4 regions of the Mesorhizobium sp. M0296 genome follow, and region 1 is predicted to be linked to each of the others. Evidence: predicted binding sites of a transcription regulator. Region 1 holds the regulator's gene; each other region holds the start of a gene.

Region 1 (5,170 bases):
GCCTCAGTCATTCGACCATATCGGCGATCTCTTCCGACCTGATACGGGAAGGCATCCTCGCCGAGAGCAAGGCAAGTGAGCCCGTTTCGTTGAAACGCGGTCGTCCGCAGGTCGGCCTCGCCCTCAATCCGGAAGCGGCGGCGGTGCTGACCGTGGTGTTGTCGCTGAATTTCCTGTCGGCCGCCATTATCGACTATACGGGACAGGTGGTCGCCGAGGAACAGCGCCGGCTGGACACGCTGACCATGCCGCGCGACGAGCTGATCCGTGAATGCATGGCCATCGTCCGGCGCCGGCTGCAGGATCCAGACCTTGACGTCCGCAGTGTCGCCCGCATCGCCCTGGCGATTCAGGGCATTACCGACTCCCCTGCACGCGCCATGCTGTGGTCGCCGATCACGCCGCAGACCGACATCGCCTTTGCCGACATGCTGGAGGGCGAATTCGGCATCCCGGCAACGGTGGAGAACGACTGCAACATGATGGCGGTGGCTTTGCGCTGGCGCAATCCGGATCGCTATCGCGACGACTTCATCGCCATCCTGCTTTCGCATGGCATCGGCATGGGGCTGGTGCTGAAGGGCGAACTGTTCACCGGGACGCATTCCTCGGGCGGCGAATTTGGCCACATGATCCATCGTCCGGGCGGCGCGCTCTGCCGTTGCGGGCGGCGCGGCTGCATCGAGGCGTATGCCGGCAACTACGCCATCTGGCGCAACGCCAGGCAGATGAGCGAAGACAGCGAACCGGTCGCCGACGTCAGCGACGCCGACATGCGAGCACTGGCGGCCCGGGCGCGCGAGAAAGATGGGCCGGAACGCGAGGCCTACCGCAAGGCCGGCGAAGCGCTGGGTTTCGGTCTCGGCTCGCTGTTCGCGCTGATCGATCCGGCACCGGTCGCGATGGTCGGCGCCAGTGCCGCCGCCTTCGATCTGATCGAGCCGGCCTTGCGGAAGGCAATCGCCCAGACCGCCGGCGGCCAGCATTCAGGCTCGATCTCCTTCGATACAGAGCCGAACGAATTGCCGCTGATCCGCGAAGGCTGCGCGATGCGGGCGTTAAGCTTCGTCGACCAGGAGATTTTCGCGCCGGGCGCGCAAATGAGGCCCAGCGTCAGAAAGAACGTAGCATGACCAGGCGGGTCAATCTTCCCTGATCGCATAGCCGGCACCGCGGATGGTGCGGATGACATCCGGCATCCGGCCGTTGTTGACGGCTTTGCGCAGCCGCCCGACATGCACGTCGACGGTGCGTTCGTCGATGTAGATTGTCTCGCCCCAGACATTATCGAGTAACTGGCTGCGCGAGAAGACACGGCCCGGATGCCGCATCATGAACTCGAGCAGCCGGAATTCGGTCGGCCCGAGCCTGATTTCGCTCTTCTTGCGATAGACCCTGTGCGATTCGCGATCGAGCACGATGTCGCCGACCTTCAGCACGCTGGACAGCACTTCCGGCTTGGCGCGCCGTAGCAGCGCCTTGACCCTGGCCATGAATTCTGGTGTCGAAAACGGTTTGACCAGATAGTCGTCGGCGCCGGTCGAAAGACCGCGCACCCGGTCGCTCTCCTCGCCGCGCGCGGTCAGCATGATGATCGGCAGCCGCTCGGTTTCGGGGCGCACCCGCAACCGACGACAGAGCTCGATGCCGGAAACCGCTGGTATCATCCAGTCGAGCACCAAAAGGTCGGGCACATTCTCCTGCAAACGGATCTCGGCTTCGTCGCCGCGTGTCACCACCTCGACCTGGTAGCCTTCGGATTCGAGATTGTAGCGGAGCAGCACACCCAACGGCTCCTCGTCCTCCACCACCATTATGCGTGGTGCGATCATCGGCTGGGCACCCCCATCATGTCACCGGTGCGGACATTGTCGTTTCGTCCTGCTTCGGACGATTGACCGGCAATTGCTCGCCGGTCAGCACATAATACGCATTTTCGGCGATGTTGGTGACATGGTCGCCGATCCGCTCCAGATTCTTGGCGCAGAACAGCAGGTGCGTGCAAGCGGTGATGTTGCGCGGATCTTCCATCATGTAGGTCAAGAGCTCGCGGAACACGGACGTGTATTTGACGTCGATGCGCTCGTCGGCGGCACGCAGCTTGGCCAACGCGGCCGCATCGCCTGCAGCATATTCCTCGATGACACCCTGCACCTGGATGAGAACCAGTTGCGCCATCGCGTCGATGGAATGCGACAGGTCCCGCGGCGTGGCGCTGAGGCCGACCGCACTCACGCGCTTGGCGATATTCTTGGCAAGGTCGCCGATGCGTTCGAGGTCGCCCGCCATGCGGATCGCTCCGACCACATGGCGAAGATCGTGGGCCATCGGCTGGCGTTTGGCGATGAGGGTGATGGCGCGGTCGTCCAGTTCGCGTTGACGCGCATCCATGATGGCGTCGTCGGAAACGACGCGTTGCGCCAGCACGTTGTCGGAATTCAACAGGGCCTTGGTCGCCCCGCCGACCATCGAACCGGCGAGGTCGGCCATGTCGCGGATCAGCTTGCTGATCTGCTCGAGATCCTCGTCGAAAGAAGCGACTGTGTGTTCGCCCATGGTCCTGTCCTCATATGCATGATCGGAACGGCTCAGCCGAAGCGGCCAGTGATGTAGTCCTGCGTGCGCTTCTCGCGGGGCGACGTGAAGATCTTCTCGGTCCGGTCGAACTCGACCAGCTCACCCAGATACATGAAGGCGGTCTGGCGCGACACGCGCGCCGCCTGCTGCATGTTGTGGGTGACGATGACGATCGTGTAGTCGGCTTGCAACTCGTCGATCAGTTCCTCGATCTTGGCGGTCGACAACGGGTCGAGGGCCGAAGCCGGTTCGTCGAGCAGAATGACTTCCGGCTTCACCGCCACCGTGCGGGCGATACAGAGCCGCTGCTGCTGGCCGCCGGACAGGCTCAAGCCGCTGGCGTTGAGCTTGTCCTTGACCTCGCTCCACAGCGCGGCGCGCTTCAACGCCTGTTCGACGCGGCCGTCCATCTCGGACTTGCCGAGGTTCTCGTAGAGCCTGACGCCGAAGGCGATGTTCTCGTAGATCGACATCGGGAACGGCGTCGGCTTCTGGAACACCATGCCGATCTTGGTCCTGAGGAGGTTGAGATCCTGCGACCGGTCGAGAATGTTCTTGCCGTCGAGCAGCACCTGGCCCTCGGCCGTCTGTTTTGGGTAGAGCTCATAGATGCGGTTGAACACACGCAGCAGCGTCGATTTCCCGCAACCCGAAGGGCCGATGAAGGCCGTGACGCTGCGCTCGGGCAGCGACAGGCTGATGTCCTTCAGCGCCTTGCTCTGGCCGTAGTAGAAGTTGAGGTTCTTGACCTCGATCTTCGTCTTCTCGGCTACCGTTTCGGCCATCGTCATGTCTGGGGACAACATCTGTGTCATCTGTCCTCTCTGCGTCCGGTAAGGCTGCGGGCGAGGATGCTCAAGCCCAGAACCGTCAGGGTGATTATGAGTGCGCCGGTCCACGCCAGTTGCTGCCATTCCTCGTAAGGGCTGAGAGCGAACTGGAAGATGGTCACCGGCAGGCTGGCCATCGGCGCGTTGATATTGCTGCTCCAGAACTGGTTGTTGAGCGCGGTGAAGAGCAGCGGCGCCGTCTCGCCGGAAATGCGTGCTATCGCCAGCAATATGCCGGTGACGATGCCGGACAATGCGGCGCGGTAGGCGACCGAACGGATCACCACCCAGCGTGGCGCGCCGATCGCGGCACCGGCTTCACGCAACGCGTTCGGCACTAGGCTGAGCATGTCTTCAGTGGTGCGCACGACCACCGGAATGACCAGGATGGCAAGCGCAACTGCGCCGGCAATGGCCGAGAAATGTCCCATTGGCCGCACCATCAGCTCATAGACAAACAAGCCGATGATGATCGACGGCGCCGACAACAGGATGTCGTTGATGAAGCGGACGACGGTGGTGATGCGCGAAAAGCGTCCATACTCGGCCATGTAGGTTCCCGCCAGCACGCCGATCGGCGTGCCGACGACAACGGCGATGATCGTCATCAGCAGGCTGCCCGCGATGGCATTGAGCAGGCCGCCGGCCTCGCCCGGTGGTGGTGTCATCTCGGTGAAGACCGCGAACGAAAGCCCGGCTGTGCCCTTATAGACCAGTGCGCCGAGGATGAGCGCCAGCCAGGCAAGCCCGATGCCGGCGGCGACGACGCAAAGCGCCATCATCACCGAATTCCTGGCTTTGCGGCGGCTGTGGAGCGATGAGGATGTCGACATCGGTCAGGCTCCCGTACGGGCGTCGATCCGCATCAGCATATAGCGGGCGGCGGCAAGGATCAGGAAGGTGATGACGAAGAGGATCAGGCCAAGCGAAACCAGCGAGGAGGTGTAGAGGTCGCCGTCGGCCTCGGTGAATTCATTGGCGATGGTCGCCGAGATCGTCGTGCCCGGCGCGAACAGGGAGGCACTGATGCGGTGGGCGTTGCCGATGACGAAGGTCACCGCCATGGTCTCGCCGAGTGCCCTGCCGAGGCCAAGCATGACGCCGCCCATGATGCCGATGCGGGTATAGGGAATGACCACGCGCCGGGTCACTTCCCAGGTCGTGCAACCGATGCCATAGGCCGATTCCTTCAGCACCGCCGGCACCGTATCGAAGACGTCCTTGGTGATCGAGGTGATGAAGGGCAGCACCATGATGGCGAGGATCAGCGCCGAGGTCAGAAGGCCGATGCCGTAAGGAGGGCCGGCGAAAAGGCTGGATAGTCCCGGCACGCCATGGAAGATGTTGATGATGAAGGGCTGTATCGTCGTCTGCAGGAATGGCGCGAACACGAACAGGCCCCAGATGCCGTAGATGATCGAAGGAATGCCGGCCAACAGCTCGACCGCTATGCCGATCGGGCGCCTGAGCGGGCGCGGGCAGAGCTCGGTGAGAAAGATTGCAATGCCGATGCCGATCGGAACCGCGATCAGGATGGCAATGGCCGCCGTCACCAGCGTGCCGTAGATCGGCGCCAGTGCGCCAAATTTTTCCGTAACAGGATTCCAGCTCTCAGTCGTCAGGAAAGAAAAACCGAACGACGACAGCGCCTGCCATGAGCCGGCAAACAGCGAGATCGCGACACCGCCGAGGATGACCAGCACAAGAATTGCGGAAGCGCGGGTAAGTCCGCGGAATATGGCATCTGTGAGCGCGAAGCGCCG
Region 2 (5,170 bases), on a different contig from region 1:
GATGCACTGTGATGCTACAAACCTCGGCATCGTTTGGCGGGACATCCACTGCGATCCCGATTTCACAGGCACGACTTCAAAAGGATGAGCGGGTGAAGATATTCAAAGCGTTGGCAACCTCGACAGCCTTGCTGTCGATGGTTTTCCTGCTGGCAGGCTGCGGTCATGGCCTGATCAACAGGCTGATTTGAGTCAGGTGCCGTCGGCCCGCCCAAGCCATCGCTGCAGGAACCGTGCCGCAAGCCAGCACAGCATCGCCCAGGCAAAGCCGGCGCACCAGCCGGCCAATACGTCGGACGGCCAGTGGACGCCGAGATAGATGCGGCTGATGCCGACCACCACTGTCGTCAGCACCGCCAGCCCGAGTACATAGATCTTCGTTGTGCGCCCGGGCAAAACCCGCGCCGCCATGCTGCCCAGCGTCAAATACGTCACCGCCGACAGCATGGCGTGGCCGCTCGGAAACGAAAGCGATGCCACATCGGCGAGATGCGAGACCAGATCGGGGCGCGGCCGGTCGATATCGAATTTCAGCACGCTTGACAGGAGCTGGCCGCCCGCTACCGCGACGAACATGAGAAGCGCCGCGCCTGGCCTGCGGATAAGAAGCAGATAGACGATCATTGCTGCCGTGATCAGCAGCAGTACGCTGGCGCTGCCGAGGCTGGTGATGTCGCGCATCGCCCCTTCCAGCCACGCCGGTCCGATCGGATTGTCGGGCTGGCCGGCCTTGCGGAAGGCAAGCAGGATTTCGGTGTCGAAGGCATGCGGCGTGGTCGCCCGCGCCAGCTCCATCAGCTCCTCGAACCCCCACAGCCCGCCGGCAATGACCAGCCCGGCCAGCAGAACCGGGAACTCCAGCCAGTTGGGCAGTCTGCTTGCAATCTTCTTCATCGGCCCGATCGCAGTTACAGCCTTTGCAGATAGGGCCCGAGCGTGATCAGCGCCACAGCTGCGATGGCAAGCACGATGCCGGTTGCCTGCAAGGCATTGACGCGCTCGCCGAAGAAGACCAGCGCCACCACATTCACCGACACCAGCTGGATCACCGCCGACAGGCTGAACGACACCGACATGCCGAATTCACGGATCAGCCTCAGCATGATCAGATTGCCCAGCGAATAGAGCGCCAACGTCAGCACAATCTTGCCGAGGCTCGGCGCCAGCCCCCACTGTTTTGCGGCCATCGCCGCCAGCAGGAAGATCACCGTCGAAACGCAGAGCTGCCCAAGTCCCCAGAAACTCACTTTTGTTCCTCCCGATGCGGTCCCTACCGCCTGCCGCAGCTCTTGTTTCCGAAGCGCCGGTCGCGGTCAAGCGGGGCCGATGTTGGATACGAAATCGCAGGTGGCAATTAGCCGGCATGTCATCAAACTGTGACCTGCCGGTAATACCGGATTGGCCAGGCAACACGCTCCAGCAATCCATCCAGCCAGAGGCAGGCCCTATGACCGAACATCGCACCCCTGACGCCCATTTCCGCACCAGCCTGCTCGAGGAAAACGATGGGCCAGGAGCCAATCCCACCGACAACCGCACCATGGGTGAGATCATCGCCGCGCGGTTCTCACGCCGCGGCTTCCTCAAGGGTTCGCTTGCCGTCTCGGCCATAGCCGCTACCGTCAGCCCGCTGGCGCTGATCACCGCCGACAATGCCCGCGCCGCCGAAGGCTCCGCCTTCGCTTTTGACGAGCTCGAGGCCGGCATCGACGACAAGCATCACGTCGCACCCGGCTATGACGCCGATGTACTGCTGCGCTGGGGCGATCCGCTGTTCGCCGATTCGCCGGAATTCGATCCGACAAAACAGTCGGCGGAAGCCCAGGCCAGACAATTCGGCTACAACAACGACTATGTCGGCTATATCCCGATCGACGGCTCGGCCGAGCACGGCCTGCTGGTGGTCAACCACGAATACACCAATCCGCACCTGATGTTTCCGGGCCTCGTCACCATCATCGACGGCAAGGCCAAGCAGGCGCCCCTCAGCAAGGAACAAGTCGACGTCGAGATGACGGCGCATGGCGGCACTATCGTCGAGATACGCAAGGTATCAGGCAAATGGCAGGTCGTTCGCGACGGCAAGCTCAACCGCCGCATCACCTCCAACACCGAGATCGCGCTCTCCGGCCCGGTCGCCGGCCACGACCGCGTCAAGACCAGCGCCGATCCGACCGGCACGAAAATCATCGGCACCATCAACAATTGCGCCGGCGGCGTCACGCCATGGGGCACCTATGTCATGGCCGAGGAGAACATCCACGGCTATTTCTCGGGCGAGCTGCCGCAGGGGCATAAGGAAGCCGCCAATTACAAGCGCCTCGGCATTCCCGAAGGTGCCTATGAATGGGCAGCGCATTACGACCGTTTCGATATCGGCAAGGAGCCGAACGAGCCGAACCGCTTCGGCTGGATCGTCGAGGTCGACGTCCAGGATCCGACTTCGGCGCCGAGGAAGCGCACCGCGATGGGGCGCTTCAAGCATGAGGGCGCCGAATCGATCGTCGCCAAGGATGGCCGTGTCGTCTTCTATCTCGGCGACGACGAGCGCTTCGATTATGTCTATAAGTTCGTCACCACAGGCAAGTTCGATCCGGACGACCGCGCCGCCAACATGGATTTGCTCGACGACGGCACCTTGCATGTCGCCAAGTTTGCCGACGACGGTTCGGTCGAGTGGCTGCCGATCGTCTTCGGCCAGGGGCCGCTGACGGCGGAGAACGGCTTCGACAGCCAGGCCGACGTGCTGATCGAGACGCGCCGCGCCGCCGACCTGCTCGGCGCCACCAAGATGGACCGCCCGGAAGACATCCAGCCCAATGCCACCAACGGCAAGGTCTACGTCATGCTGACCAACAATTCGAAGCGCAAGGCCGACCAGGTCGACGCCGCCAACCCGCGTGCCGAGAACGCCTTTGGCCACATCATCGAGATCGTCGAGGACGGCGGTGATTTCACCGCGACAAAGGGTAGGTGGGAAATCCTGCTGAAATGCGGCGATCCCGCTGTGGCCGACGTCGGCGCCACCTTCTCGACCGCAACCACCGCCAATGGCTGGTTCGGCATGCCGGACAATTGCACGGTAGATTCGGCCGGCCGCCTCTGGGTCGCCACCGACGGCCAGGGCCCGAAAGCCACCGGCCGCACCGACGGTCTGTGGGCTGTCGATACGGAAGGGACGGCACGGGCGACATCAAAGCTGTTCTTCCGCGTGCCGATCGGCGCCGAAATGTGCGGTCCCCTGTTTGCGCCGGACGACCAGACCGCCTTCGTTGCCGTCCAGCATCCGGGCGACGGCGGCGAGGACTGGGAGGCTTTCGGCCGTCCGTCCTATTATGAGGATTTGTCGACGCGCTGGCCCGACTTCAAGCCGGACATGCCGGTGCGCCCGGCGGTCGTTGCCATCACCAGGCAAGGCGGCGGCAAGATCGCGGTCTGACACGCAGCAAGATCTTGCAGTCTCAAGGAAGGATTTCGGCCGTACGAAATCCTTCCTTCCGATACGGGATGAATCCATGCTGCGCATCATGCGCCGACTAATCATTCGGTGCGCTGAACCACGGCCACATTCATTGTGCTTCGCAACCTGAAGCCGATGGACTCGTATAACGCTATGGCCGCGGCGTTGCTGGCATAGGCGTGGAGATAGGGAACTTCGCCGCGCGCCACTATCCGGTTTGCCACGAATAGGGACAGCAGCTTTCCTAGGCCACCGCCGCGAAATTCCGGATGTGAGCACACCCCGCTGAGTTCGGTATAACCAGGTTGCTTCATGCGCTCGCCGGCCATTGCCGCAAGCCTGCCCTCGATTTTCACACCCCAAAAATCGCCCAGGCTCAAGGCTTCGAGCGTGAATGGGCCAGGCTTGGTGAGCAATGCCAGGGCGAGCATCTCAGCAGCATCGTCTCGGGTCAGACGATGCACGCGCGGGTCGGAGACGATCTGCAATGGCTGCTCGGCGATCATCTGAACCCCGGCTGCGGTCGAAGTCGCGGAAAGCCCCGTGGGCAGAGCAATCGCGTCCGCTTGAAGCAGGATCACACTCTCGCCCGGGGAGACAAGGTTTTCGAGCGCCCGCAGGCTTTCCGGGTCGTCCGCGCCAGTGGCGGCGAAAGGGACGATCGACGGCCGATATCGCATGGCGAGGTTGTCACCCTCCGCGAAGGCCCGATGTCGCGTCTGAAGCGCGCTCCAGATAGGGCGGTCGAGCAGATGTCTCATTGCGCGGCACCCTCAGGCTTATTTACACGACGGTCGAGAGGGGCAGCGGCGAGGCCGTCCTCGATGGCAGCCAGCTGCTCAAGAAGCGGCCCCGAAAAACCTGCGCACAAATCCGCGACCACGTTCTCGATGCAAGGCCAGACGTCGCGCTTTGCGACATCGACCAGCCGCCGGCCGTCCCGAGTAAGCGAGACGATCCTGCGCCGCTGGTCATCGTTCGACGGACTGACCTCGAGCAATCCCAATCCGGCCAGAAGCGAGACGGTTCGCGTCACACCCGGCTGCGCGATCCCAAGGGATTGCGCCAGTTCCCCGACCGGCAGTGGGCCCAGCCTGTCGAGCGCGGCCAGCAGCGGGTATTGGCTCGCCTGAACCGGGACATCCAGCCTGTCGAGCAGGCGCTGCGCCTCCGCTTGCAGTTGCTCGCCTATACGCTTCAGCCTGCTGCCCAGGCACAGGAAGCCAAGCGATCGTTGACGTCTTCCATAGGTCAATTTTCATCCCCGTGAACATCGATAACATGATATATAACAATGCATTAAAAGCAAGATCGAGGCGTTCAAGCGCGAGTTCCAGGCATCGTGCGCAGGCCTATGTCGCCTTCGGCAAGGAAAGGTCGATCGATAAGGCTGCTTCGCCTGGACGAGGCCCGTTCGATCAGTTGCGCAGCCGGTAGCCGGTCCTGAAGATCCAGGCGACGATCGCTATGCAGATGAGCAGGAAGACCACCGTCATGCCGAGGCTGACGCCGACTGAAACATCGGACTTGCCGTAGAAGCTCCAGCGGAACCCACTGACCAGGTAGACCACCGGGTTGAACAGCGTCACCGTGCGCCAGATGCCGGGCAGCATGTTGATCGAATAGAAGCTGCCGCCGAGGAAGGTCAGCGGCGTGATGATCAGCAGCGGCACGAGCTGCAGCTGCTCGAAGCTCTTCGCCCAGATGCCG
Region 3 (5,170 bases), on a different contig from region 1:
GCGTCACCGGCGCTGTGGCCGTAGAGGTCGTTGACCTGCTTGAACCGGTCGAGGTCAAGCAGCAGGAGCGCCAGATACCCATCCTTGCCGCCACGACCCATCGAAGCGATTTCCGCTTCGAGCCGGGAAGAAAAGCTCCGGCGATTGGCAAGCCCGGTAAGCGGATCGAAATGTGCGAGGCGGAGGATCTCTTCTTCCGCCTTCTTGCGCTCCCGGATGTCGCGAACGGCAAGCACCGTATGAGGCCTGCCGCAGTACGTGATCTTCCTGGCGATCAGCTCGACAGGAATTCTCGCGCCGTCGCTGCCCCTTAATTTCGCTTCCTGCGCCTGTTCGCCGAAGCCGGACATATCGGCTGCGCTCTGTCCGTCGAAAAGCTCGCCGAGTTGCATCGTGTTCAGGGTGGCTGTCGCGGTGCCGGTCAGCTTCGCCATACTGTCATTGGCGCTGACGATGCGGGTGCCATCGCAAACGATCAGACCTTCCACCGCCGCATTGGCGAGATCGTGCATGCGATCGGCCTCGAGCTTCTGGTGGCGAATGCGCAGATCGATCCACAGCGCGGCACCTGACAGCACAAGGATTACCAGACTGGCGACCGCTGCGGCAAAGGCCTGGGAAATGGGCTCGATGGAATGTTCGGATATTTCAATCGAGGAATCCGGAAAGATCGACACTGCGGCCATTGCGATGAAATGCAAGCTGCAAATGGCCAGCGTCAAAAGCGCGGCGCCGCCGAGAGTGGCGAGCGCTGACGGGCGACGCAAGACGACAAGAAGCGCCAGTGCCGCGAGCGTCCCGCCGGCCAGAAGCGATATCGCGACAAGGGGCAGGTTCCACACGATCCGGCCTTCCACCTCGAATGCCGCCATGCCGATGTAGTGCATCGTCGCGATGGCGCCACCGAGAATGGCGCCGCCGACGAGGAAATGGTCGATGCCGCGGCGCAAGGTGGCAACCCACATCCCAAGCGCGGTCAGGATGACGGCGGCGGCAAGCGAAAAGGCGGATAATCCCGGATTGTATGCGTTAGGTATTCCCGGCGTAAACGCAGTCATGGCGATGAAATGCGTCGCCCATATGCCGAACCCGGTCGCAGTTGCGGCGATCATCAGCCAGACAAGCCGATTTCGGTCGGTCGATCGGCCGACATGCTTAAGGAGATTAACTGCTGAGAAGCAAGAAATGCCGCAGACGAGGGCGGCAAGTGCGACCAGTCTCAGGTCGTGCTGACTTACAATACAGTTATAGACCGTCAGCATCCTGGGTTCACTCGGTCTGCCAAAAAACAGGGGAGGTGTGACTGATTAGCCCTTGGAGATTTTAACGAATGGTTAACCCGCGGGTCATGAGGCGGGTCTTTTCGGGGGAAACCAGACAGATGTATGCCGCTCTGCCGAGAGGGGCGGTGGTGCAGTCCCCTGACGCCGCGCTTTCGGTAGCGAGCGCACTTCAGTCGGAAACGATGTTCATTGATCCGCAACAAAACCGTTGTCCGATTGTCATCAGCGCCACATATTGGCTTTGCGGAAGCGCCCCTTTCGCCAATGACAAACGGGAGATGAAACATGAAGTTCTTCGGCTTCGCTGCCGGTGTTGCCGCCACCTTGACCCTGCTTTCCACCACCTCCGCCTTCGCCGTCACGCAGATCAGCTGGTGGCACGCCATGACCGGCGCCAACGCCGAGGTCGTCGACAAGATCTCCAAGGATTTCAACGCAAGCCAGAGCGACTATGAGCTCGTTCCGGTGTTCAAGGGCACCTATCCGGAGACGCTGAATGCGGGCATCGCTGCCTTCCGCGCCGGACAGGCGCCCGATATCCTCCAGGTGTTCGACGTCGGCACCGGCGTGATGATGGCGGCCGAGGGTGCGATAAAGCCGGTGGCCGATGTGATGACCGGCGCCGGGATGACTTTCGACAAGAGCCAGTATCTGCCCGGCATCGTCGGCTATTATTCGAAGCCGGACGGCACCATGCTATCGTTCCCCTACAACTCTTCCTCGCCGATCCTCTACTACAACAAGGACATCTTCCAGAAGGCGGGCCTCGACGTGAACAATCCGCCCAAGACGTGGAACGAGGTGTGGGAAGCTGCCAAGAAGATCAAGACGAGTGGCGCCGCCCCTTGCGGCTATACCTCGACCTGGCTGACCTGGATCCATCTGGAGAATTTCGCAGCGTGGAATGACGTACCTTGGGCTACCCAGCAGAATGGCCTCGCCGGCGGTGATGTCGAACTCAAGATCAATGCGCCGATTTTCGTCAACCACTTCCAGGCGCTCGCTGACCTGGCCAAGGACGGCACGTTCAAATATGGCGGACGCACCTCCGAAGCCAAGCAGATATTCCTCGCCGGCGAATGCGGCATCTTCACCGAATCGTCGGGCGGCCTCGGCGATATCGTCAAGTCCGGCATGAACTATGGCATCGGCCAGCTTCCTTACGACAGTGACGCCAAGGGTGCCCCGCAGAACACGACGCCGGGCGGTGCCAGCCTGTGGGTGTTCGGCAACAAGTCGGACGAGGAATACAAGGGCGTCGCGGCCTTCTTTGCCTATCTGTCCAAGACCGATGTGCAGGAATATCTGCACCAGAAGTCGGGATACCTGCCTGTGACGCTCGCCGCATACGAGGCGACCAAGAAATCAGGCTTCTATGACAAAAACCCCGGCCGCGAGACACCCATCCTGCAGATGACAGGCAAGGCGCCGACCGACAACTCGAAGGGCGTGCGCCTGCCGAATCTGCCGCAGGTGCGTGATATCCAGAATGAGGAGTTGGAGAAGATGCTGGCTGGCCAGCAAACCGCTCAGCAGGCGCTCGACAATGCCGTCGCGCGCGGCAACGTCGCGATCAAGGAATCGCTGGAGAACTGACGGGATTATCTCGGTTAGTCGGTTGGAATATCGCCCACGCGGGCTCGCGTGGGCGATACCTGGATAGCGAGGGAAATCAGCCTGTCTCCACGCGTCGTCTTTCCCAACAAGATCCTGCCCTACCTGCTGGTGGCGCCACAACTCGCCATCACCCTGGTTTTCTTCTACTGGCCGGCCGGTCAGGCGCTTTACCAGTCGATGCTCAGGCAAGACCCGTTCGGGCTGAAGAGCAGGTTCGTCTGGTTTGCCAATTTCCGGAAGGTGCTGGCCGATCCGGCCTACCTCAACTCGATCAAGGTCACCGTAGTGTTCTCTCTTGCGACCGCGATCGTTGCCATGGTTGTCGCCCTGCTGCTCGCGGTCATGGCCGAGAAGGCCGTGCGCGGCAAAGGCCTCTACCGCACACTGTTGATATGGCCTTACGCCGTGGCGCCGGCGATTGCCGGCATGCTTTGGCTTTTCCTGTTCAATCCCTCGATCGGCTCGTTGGCCTATTTGCTGAGAAGCCTCGGCATCGTATGGGACCCGCTACTCAACGGCACCCACGCCATGATCCTGCTGGTGTCGGCTGCTGCCTGGAAGCAGATCAGCTACAACTTCCTGTTCTTCGTCGCCGGCCTGCAGGCGGTGCCGAAAACGCTGATCGAAGCGGCGGCCATGGACGGCGCCGGCGAAACCAAGCGCTTCTGGACCATCGTCTTCCCGCTGCTTGCGCCGACAACCTTTTTCCTGCTGGTCGTCAACACCGTCTATGCCCTGTTCGACACGTTCGGCATCGTTCATGCCGTCACCGGCGGCGGGCCGGGCAAGACGACCGAGACGCTGGTCTACAAGGTCTACAATGACGGCTTCGTCAATCTGATCCTGGGCGATTCGGCGGCGCAGTCGGTCATCCTGATGGCCATCGTCATTGCGCTCACAGCGATCCAGTTCCGCTATGTGGAACGCAAAGTCCATTACGGCTGAGGGCAGCGATGATCGGCCAGTCCCCGCTCCGCACCTTCATCGCCCATGCCGTGCTCATCCTCGGCATATCGATCGTGGCTTTTCCGATCTACTACACCTTCGTTGCCTCGACGCACACGCTGCAAACGATCCTCAGGCCGCCCCTGCCGCTCTTGCCCGGCGGCCAGCTATGGAACAATTACAGCGAGGCGCTGTTCGGCGGCATCGGTCGTATCGGCGGGGTCAGCGTCGGCAGGCTGCTCCTCAACACCACGATCATGGCGCTCGGCGTTGCGGTGGGAAAGATCTTCATCTCGATCCTGTCGGCCTACGCGATCGTGTTCTTTCGCTTTCCGCTGCGCATGACCTTCTTCTGGCTGATCTTCATCACCTTGATGCTTCCAGTCGAGGTGCGCATCCTGCCGACCTACAAGGTGATGGTCGATCTCGGCATGATCGACACCTATGCCGGCCTGATCGTCCCGCTGATCGCCTCGGCCACCGCAACGCTGCTGTTTCGCCAGTTCTTCATGACCATACCGGGCGAATTGGTCGAGGCGGCGCGTGTCGACGGTGCCGGGCCATGGCGCTTCTTTTTCGATATTCTGGTGCCGCTGTCGCGGACAAACATCGCCGCGCTGTTCGTGATCCTCTTCATCTATGGCTGGACGCAGTATCTTTGGCCGCTGCTCGTTACCAACAGCAACGACATGAACACCATCGTCATCGCGCTGAGAAAGATGGTTTCCTTCGCCGATGCCGACACCCAATGGCACCTGGTGATGGTCACGGCAATGCTGGCCATCGTGCCGCCGATCCTGGTGGTCGTGCTGATGCAACGCTGGTTCGTGCGCGGTCTGGTCGAATCCGAAAAGTGAGAAGCCGATGGCGACCGTGGATCTGAAGGATGTCAGGAAAATCTATCCCAGCGGCGTCGAGGCCGTGAAGGGCGTTTCCATCGCCATTCCCGACAAGGAGCTTTGCGTGCTGGTCGGCCCCTCCGGCTGCGGCAAGTCTACGCTGCTGAGGATGATCGCCGGGCTGGAGACGATTTCTGCCGGTACAGTCGCCATCGACGGCAAGGTGGTCAACGCCATTGGCCCGACCGAGCGCGACATCGCCATGGTGTTCCAGAACTACGCGCTCTACCCACATATGAAGGTCTATGACAACATGGCCTATGGCCTGCGCAACCGCGGCACGCCGAATGACGAGATCGACAGCAGGGTACGCTCGACTGCCAAGGTGCTGGAGCTTTCGGCGCTGCTCGACCGGCGCCCGCGCGAGCTTTCCGGCGGTCAGCGCCAGCGCGTCGCCATGGGTCGCGCCATCGTGCGCAACCCGAA
Region 4 (5,170 bases), on a different contig from region 1:
GCAGCGTCGCCGCCTTCTTGCCGTCGACGAACACCGGGGCGGTCGGTGTCTCACCGGTGCCGGGCAGCGAAATGCCGATATCGGCATGTTTGGATTCGCCCGGACCGTTGACGATGCAACCCATCACCGCGACCTTGAGGTTCTCGACGCCGGGATAGCGTTCGCGCCACACCGGCATGTTCTTGCGCAGGTCGGCCTGGATGTTCTGGGCAAGCTCCTGGAACACGGTCGAGGTCGTGCGGCCGCAGCCCGGGCAGGCGGCGACGATCGGCACGAACTGCCTGAAGCCCATGGTCTGCAACAGCTCCTGCGACACCTGCACTTCGCGTGTGCGGTCACCGTTCGGCTCCGGCGTCAGCGAGATACGGATGGTGTCGCCGATCCCTTGCTGGAGCAGGATGCCCATGGCCGCGGACGAGGCGACGATGCCTTTCGAGCCCATGCCGGCCTCTGTCAGGCCGAGGTGCAGCGCATGGTCGGATCGGGTGGCAAGCTCGGTGTAGACGGCGATCAGATCCTGCACGCCGCTGACCTTGGCCGACAGGATGATCTTCTCGCGCGCAAGGCCGATCTCTTCGGCCATTTCGGCCGACAGGATCGCCGATTGCACGATTGCCTCGCGCGTCACTTCCTGCGCGGTCAGCGGAAAGCCTTGGGCCTGGTTGTCATCCATCAGCCGGGTCAGCAGCTCCTGGTCGAGCGAACCCCAGTTGACGCCGATGCGCACCGGCTTGTCGTATCGGATCGCCATCTCGACGATTGCCGCGAACTGCCGGTCCTTCTTGTCCTTGAAACCGACATTGCCGGGGTTGATGCGGTACTTGGCCAAGGCCGCGGCGCAGGCCGGATGATCGGCCAGGAGCTTGTGGCCGATATAATGGAAATCGCCGACCAGCGGCACGTTGATGCCGAGCCGCTCCAGTCGCTCGCGGATGGCCGGCACAGCGGCAGCGCTTTCGTCGCGGTCGACCGTTATGCGCACGATCTCGGAGCCGGCGCGATGCAGCGCCGCCACTTGCGCGACCGTCTGGTCGACATCGGCCGTGTCGGTGTTGGTCATCGACTGGACGACGACTGGGGCGCCGCCGCCGACAATCACGCCGCCGACATCGACACCGACCGACCTGCGGCGTGGGAAGGGTGAGGAAAAATATCCGGTCATGCCGGCTACCTTTAATCTTGAAGGTCCGGGCATGAGGTGGAGGAGCAAAGATGGCTTGTCAATGGCAACTGGCGCGCAGGCCCAGCAAATCGGAAACAACAAGACGGCAGCTTGCCGCAAATCCATGAGCGTTTCCGGCAGCATAGAGACATGCCACCGGAAAGATCGCGCTCCGGGTGGCGCTTCTAGTCCTGGAAGGGTTTCAGTGGGTCGTCGGTTTCGCCTTCAGTTTTTCAATCTCGTCCTTGAGCGCCAGCTTGCGCCGCTTGAGATTCACGATTTCGAGGTCGTCTACCGATGGATGGGTCATCGCATCATCGATTTCGCGTTCGATGTCGCCGTGTTTCCGCTGCAGCTCATCAAGATGGGATGCAAGAGACATGATTGGTTCTCCCTTTCATGGTTTCCTCGGATTGCAGCCGTCATGGCACGTCCACCGCAGGCTCGCTTCTATGACGGCATAATGACAGTGTGCCACCATCGCGCACCGATGTCGAATGCTGCGTGGTAGCATTCCACGCCAATATGAAATGTGATATGGGCTGCGCGCCGGTGCAAGAAGCCCCGGTCCCGCCCAATCAGGCCCATAGTTTGGGCGCCGCAGACGTGCAGACGGTAAAAATGTCCGATCAGGAACAGGCAGATATCCGCCTCGAATATTCCCGGCTGAAGCAGGAACACGCCGATTTCGACGCGGCCATCAATGCGATGATCGCCATGAATTGCGACCCGCTGCAGATCCAGCGCATGAAGAAAAAGAAGCTTTTCCTGAAGGACAGGCTGATGGCGCTGGAAGACAAGATCATTCCAGACATTATTGCTTGAACGAACGCCATTGTTTGAACGAACGCCGGCGGGGCCTGCTGGAAAAGCGGTTATGCCGCGATCGAAAGCCGTGCGGCGCGCTCGCGCAACAACGCTATCAGGTTGTCGGTCTTTTCGGTCGAGGTATCGATCGGAACCACCAGGCACATCGTCGCCTCGACCCTGCCCGGCGCTGAAAAGACCGGCGCGGCCAGGCATTTCGTGTAGGCATCGACAAGGCCGGAGGTGACGCAGTAGCCGGCCGACTTGGCGACGGCGATGTCGTCTATGAAATCGTCGAGTTGCAATCTGCGGCCGTCCGGCAGCACGAGATCGTCCTCGGAGACCATATCCTCAATCGCTGCCCTGTCGAAGCCGGCGAGGAGCAGTCGCCCGGAAGCTGTCCAGGGGAGCGGTATTTGCAGACCGGTCGCCGAGCTGATCCGGAATGGCCTCGTTCCCGGGCTTGAATGGACGATGGTGTAGCGGCCGCTTTGCAGCATGCACAACTCCGAGGTCTCGCCGGTCTCGCGTGACAGATGATCGACTTCCTGGCGCCCTCGCCTGAGCAGGTCGTTGCCCCGCACATAGTCCATTCCGTAGAGATAGAGCTTCTTTCCGAAATAGACCCGATTGCCGTCTCCGGCCATCTCCAGCAGGCCTGCGTCGACCAGCGAGCGCACAAGCGTATAAGTCGTCGAACGCGGCGCGTTTACCCCCTTGGCAAGGTCGCCGATGCCGATCGCACGCTGGGTCGTGTGGAGAAACTCCAGAATCTGGAGGACCCGGTTGAGGCCCTTCTCCCGAGAAACCGAGTTCTTGTCTTCGTCCAGACCGGCGTCCGGTCGAGCGGCCAAGGCATTACCTTCTTGCATTATCGATTCCTGATGTTAATCTGTCTTGTACAGAGTACAGGCGTCCCTTGTAAGGGACAATGGCGTCAGTTGCAACCGATGCCTGTATTACTGCTCCAAAGGGGAACACAACACGAAAGGAGGTCGCCGTGAACGACACATCCAAAAGGCGTGAATTTCTGAAACTGGGAATGGCCGGGCTTGCAACGGCCGGAGTGATGAGCGCCGCTACCGCGGTCGACGTTCAGAAAGCGGCGGCCCAGGCAGCGCCGGACAGCCTGCTGCGCACCGTCCTCGAGCGCGGCAAGGTGATCGTCGGGACCGGCAGCACCAACGCGCCCTGGCATTTCGAGAACGACGCCGGCGAACTGGTAGGCATGGACATCACCATGGGTCGCATCCTCGCCAAGGGGCTTTTCGACGATCCGACCAAGGTCGAATTTGTCATGCAGGATCCGGCTCAGCGCATTCCGAACGTGACCACCAACAAGGTCGACATCACCATCCAGTTCATGACCATGACCGCCCAGCGCTCGCAGCTGATCCACTTCTCCCGACCCTACTACGTCGAAGGCATCGCCTTGCTGACCCTTCCGAACGCCGAAAACAAGACCTTCGACAAGCTGCTTGCCGGCGGTTCGGCGACGCGGATTTCCATCCTGCAAAATGTCGATGCCGAGGCTAACGTGCATATCGTCCTGCCGGAGTCGCAGGTGATGCAGATAGACACGCAGGCCAACGTGCTGCAGGCCTTGGAATCGAAGCGCGTCGACGCCGCCGCGGTCGATCTGTCAACGGTACGCTGGCTCGCCTCGCGCAATCCGGATAAGTACTTCGATGCCGGCAAGAGCTGGTTCTCGATGCTTTATGGTGCCGCGCTGCGGCAGGGCGACCTCGACTGGCTGACCTTCGTCAACCAGACCTTCACCATCGCCATGTTCGGCCATGAAACGGCCCTCTACGACGCTGCGTTCAAGGATTATTTCGGACAGGAGCCGCCGGCGCGCCATCCCGGTTTCCCGGTCATCTGATGCAAGCAGGCGGAAGGACAACGTCCTTCCGCCTTCTCTCATCACAGCCCTCCATGACGAGGACGCATGGGTTATACTCTCAACTTCAACCTTATCTGGCGGCATTTCGACAAGCTCTGGGGCGGACTGCTGCTAAGCCTCGAACTGGCCGTCATCTCGATCGCGATCGGCATCGTCATCGGACTCGTTCTGGCGGTCTGGTACGTGTCGGCCGGGCGTGCGGTGCGGACCATCATCGCGGGGTATGTCGAGTTCATCCGCAACGTGCCGCTGATCCTGCTCGTCTATCTGGTCTTCTACGGCTTGCCGACGGTGGTCGACATTACCTACAGCGCGCAAACCTCATTCATTGCCACGCTGTCGCTCTACAGCGGCGCCTACCTGGTCGAGGTGTTTCGCTCGGGGCTCGAGGCGGTGCCGCGCGGTCAGCTCGACGCCGGCAAGGCAATCGGCCTGACGCCATGGCAAAGGCTGCTCGATGTGCGCCTGCCGACGATGCTGCGCATAACCCTGCCGGCGCTTTCCAACACATTCATATCGCTCTTCAAGGATACGTCCGTGGCGTCGGTCATCTCGGTACCCGAACTCACCTATGGCGCCCAGTGGATCAACTTCAACACGTTCCGCATTGTCGAAGTCTATCTGGTGGTGACGGCAATGTACCTGTTGACCGGCTACACGCTGCTTTTCGCGCTGCGGCTCGTCGAGCGCCGGTTCAAGGCGGCGCGCTGACATGCTGAGCCAGATCATCTACGCCTTGCCGTTCCTCGCCGAAGGCTTTGCCGTAACCTTGTGGGTGTCGCTGCTGGTCGTGGTGTTATCGCTCATCGCCGGCGTGTTGATGGGCGTCGGCCTTGTCTATGGTCCTTTTCCGCTACGCTGGGCAGTGCGCATCTTCAGCGACACCATACGCGGCATTCCGATCCTGGTGCTGATCTTCTTCGTCTATTACGGCCTGCCCGCGGTAGGGCTGCATCTGGAATCCTTTTGGGCGGCCGTGTTCGCCCTCACCCTCTTCAAGACCGCACAAGTCGTCGAGTATCTCAGGGGCGCCGTCGGCTCGATTCCCAAGGGTCAGTCCGAGGCGGCGATGGCGATCGGACTGACCTTTCGCCAGCGGCTGGTCTACGTCATTTTTCCGCAGGCGTTCAGGCGCTTCCTGCCACCCTGGATCAATGGCGTCACCGACGCGGTGAAGGGCAGCGCGCTGGTCTCGCTGCTCGGCATCACCGACCTCATGCAGGCAATCAACCAGGTCATCGGCCGCACCTATGAGGCGATGCCACTCTACATTCTCGGTGCGCTCGTCTACTTCGCCG

The links. The regulator PhoB, encoded in region 1, activates phosphate uptake and scavenging genes when phosphate is short. The targets are predictions, from matches to a motif close to TGTCATNNANCTGTCAT.
Region 2: NKI97_RS13435 (PhoX family protein) is a predicted target of PhoB. The motif match lies at 1,365-1,381, and genes of this name have one in related genera.
Region 3: ugpB (sn-glycerol-3-phosphate ABC transporter substrate-binding protein UgpB) is a predicted target of PhoB. The motif match lies at 1,490-1,506, and genes of this name have one in related genera.
Region 4: NKI97_RS30825 (YdcH family protein) is a predicted target of PhoB. The motif match lies at 1,615-1,631, and genes of this name have one in related genera.

What each region holds. Positions count from the first base shown of each region.
Region 1 is NZ_JAMYRZ010000042.1:27,044-32,213, reverse strand. Features, by position in the region: gene NKI97_RS29180 (ROK family protein) at 1-1,133, shown strand, start outside; gene phoB (phosphate regulon transcriptional regulator PhoB) at 1,143-1,832, opposite strand; gene phoU (phosphate signaling complex protein PhoU) at 1,849-2,556, opposite strand; gene pstB (phosphate ABC transporter ATP-binding protein PstB) at 2,589-3,392, opposite strand; gene pstA (phosphate ABC transporter permease PstA) at 3,389-4,240, opposite strand; gene pstC (phosphate ABC transporter permease subunit PstC) at 4,244-5,170, opposite strand, start outside.
Region 2 is NZ_JAMYRZ010000011.1:92,065-97,234, forward strand. Features, by position in the region: gene NKI97_RS13425 (phosphatase PAP2 family protein) at 193-894, opposite strand; gene NKI97_RS13430 (hypothetical protein) at 909-1,247, opposite strand; gene NKI97_RS13435 (PhoX family protein) at 1,448-3,439, shown strand; gene NKI97_RS13440 (GNAT family N-acetyltransferase) at 3,541-4,221, opposite strand; partial or broken gene NKI97_RS13445 (MarR family winged helix-turn-helix transcriptional regulator) at 4,218-4,708, opposite strand; gene NKI97_RS13450 (ABC transporter permease) at 4,879-5,170, opposite strand, start outside.
Region 3 is NZ_JAMYRZ010000001.1:103,552-108,721, forward strand. Features, by position in the region: gene NKI97_RS00530 (bifunctional diguanylate cyclase/phosphodiesterase) at 1-1,262, opposite strand, end outside; gene ugpB (sn-glycerol-3-phosphate ABC transporter substrate-binding protein UgpB) at 1,569-2,879, shown strand; gene ugpA (sn-glycerol-3-phosphate ABC transporter permease UgpA) at 2,961-3,845, shown strand; gene ugpE (sn-glycerol-3-phosphate ABC transporter permease UgpE) at 3,854-4,702, shown strand; gene ugpC (sn-glycerol-3-phosphate ABC transporter ATP-binding protein UgpC) at 4,710-5,170, shown strand, end outside.
Region 4 is NZ_JAMYRZ010000049.1:22,723-27,892, reverse strand. Features, by position in the region: gene ispG (flavodoxin-dependent (E)-4-hydroxy-3-methylbut-2-enyl-diphosphate synthase) at 1-1,162, opposite strand, end outside; gene NKI97_RS30825 (YdcH family protein) at 1,365-1,544, opposite strand; gene NKI97_RS30820 (YdcH family protein) at 1,784-1,987, shown strand; gene NKI97_RS30815 (IclR family transcriptional regulator) at 2,038-2,841, opposite strand; gene NKI97_RS30810 (transporter substrate-binding protein) at 2,970-3,851, shown strand; gene NKI97_RS30805 (amino acid ABC transporter permease) at 3,918-4,583, shown strand; gene NKI97_RS30800 (amino acid ABC transporter permease) at 4,585-5,170, shown strand, end outside.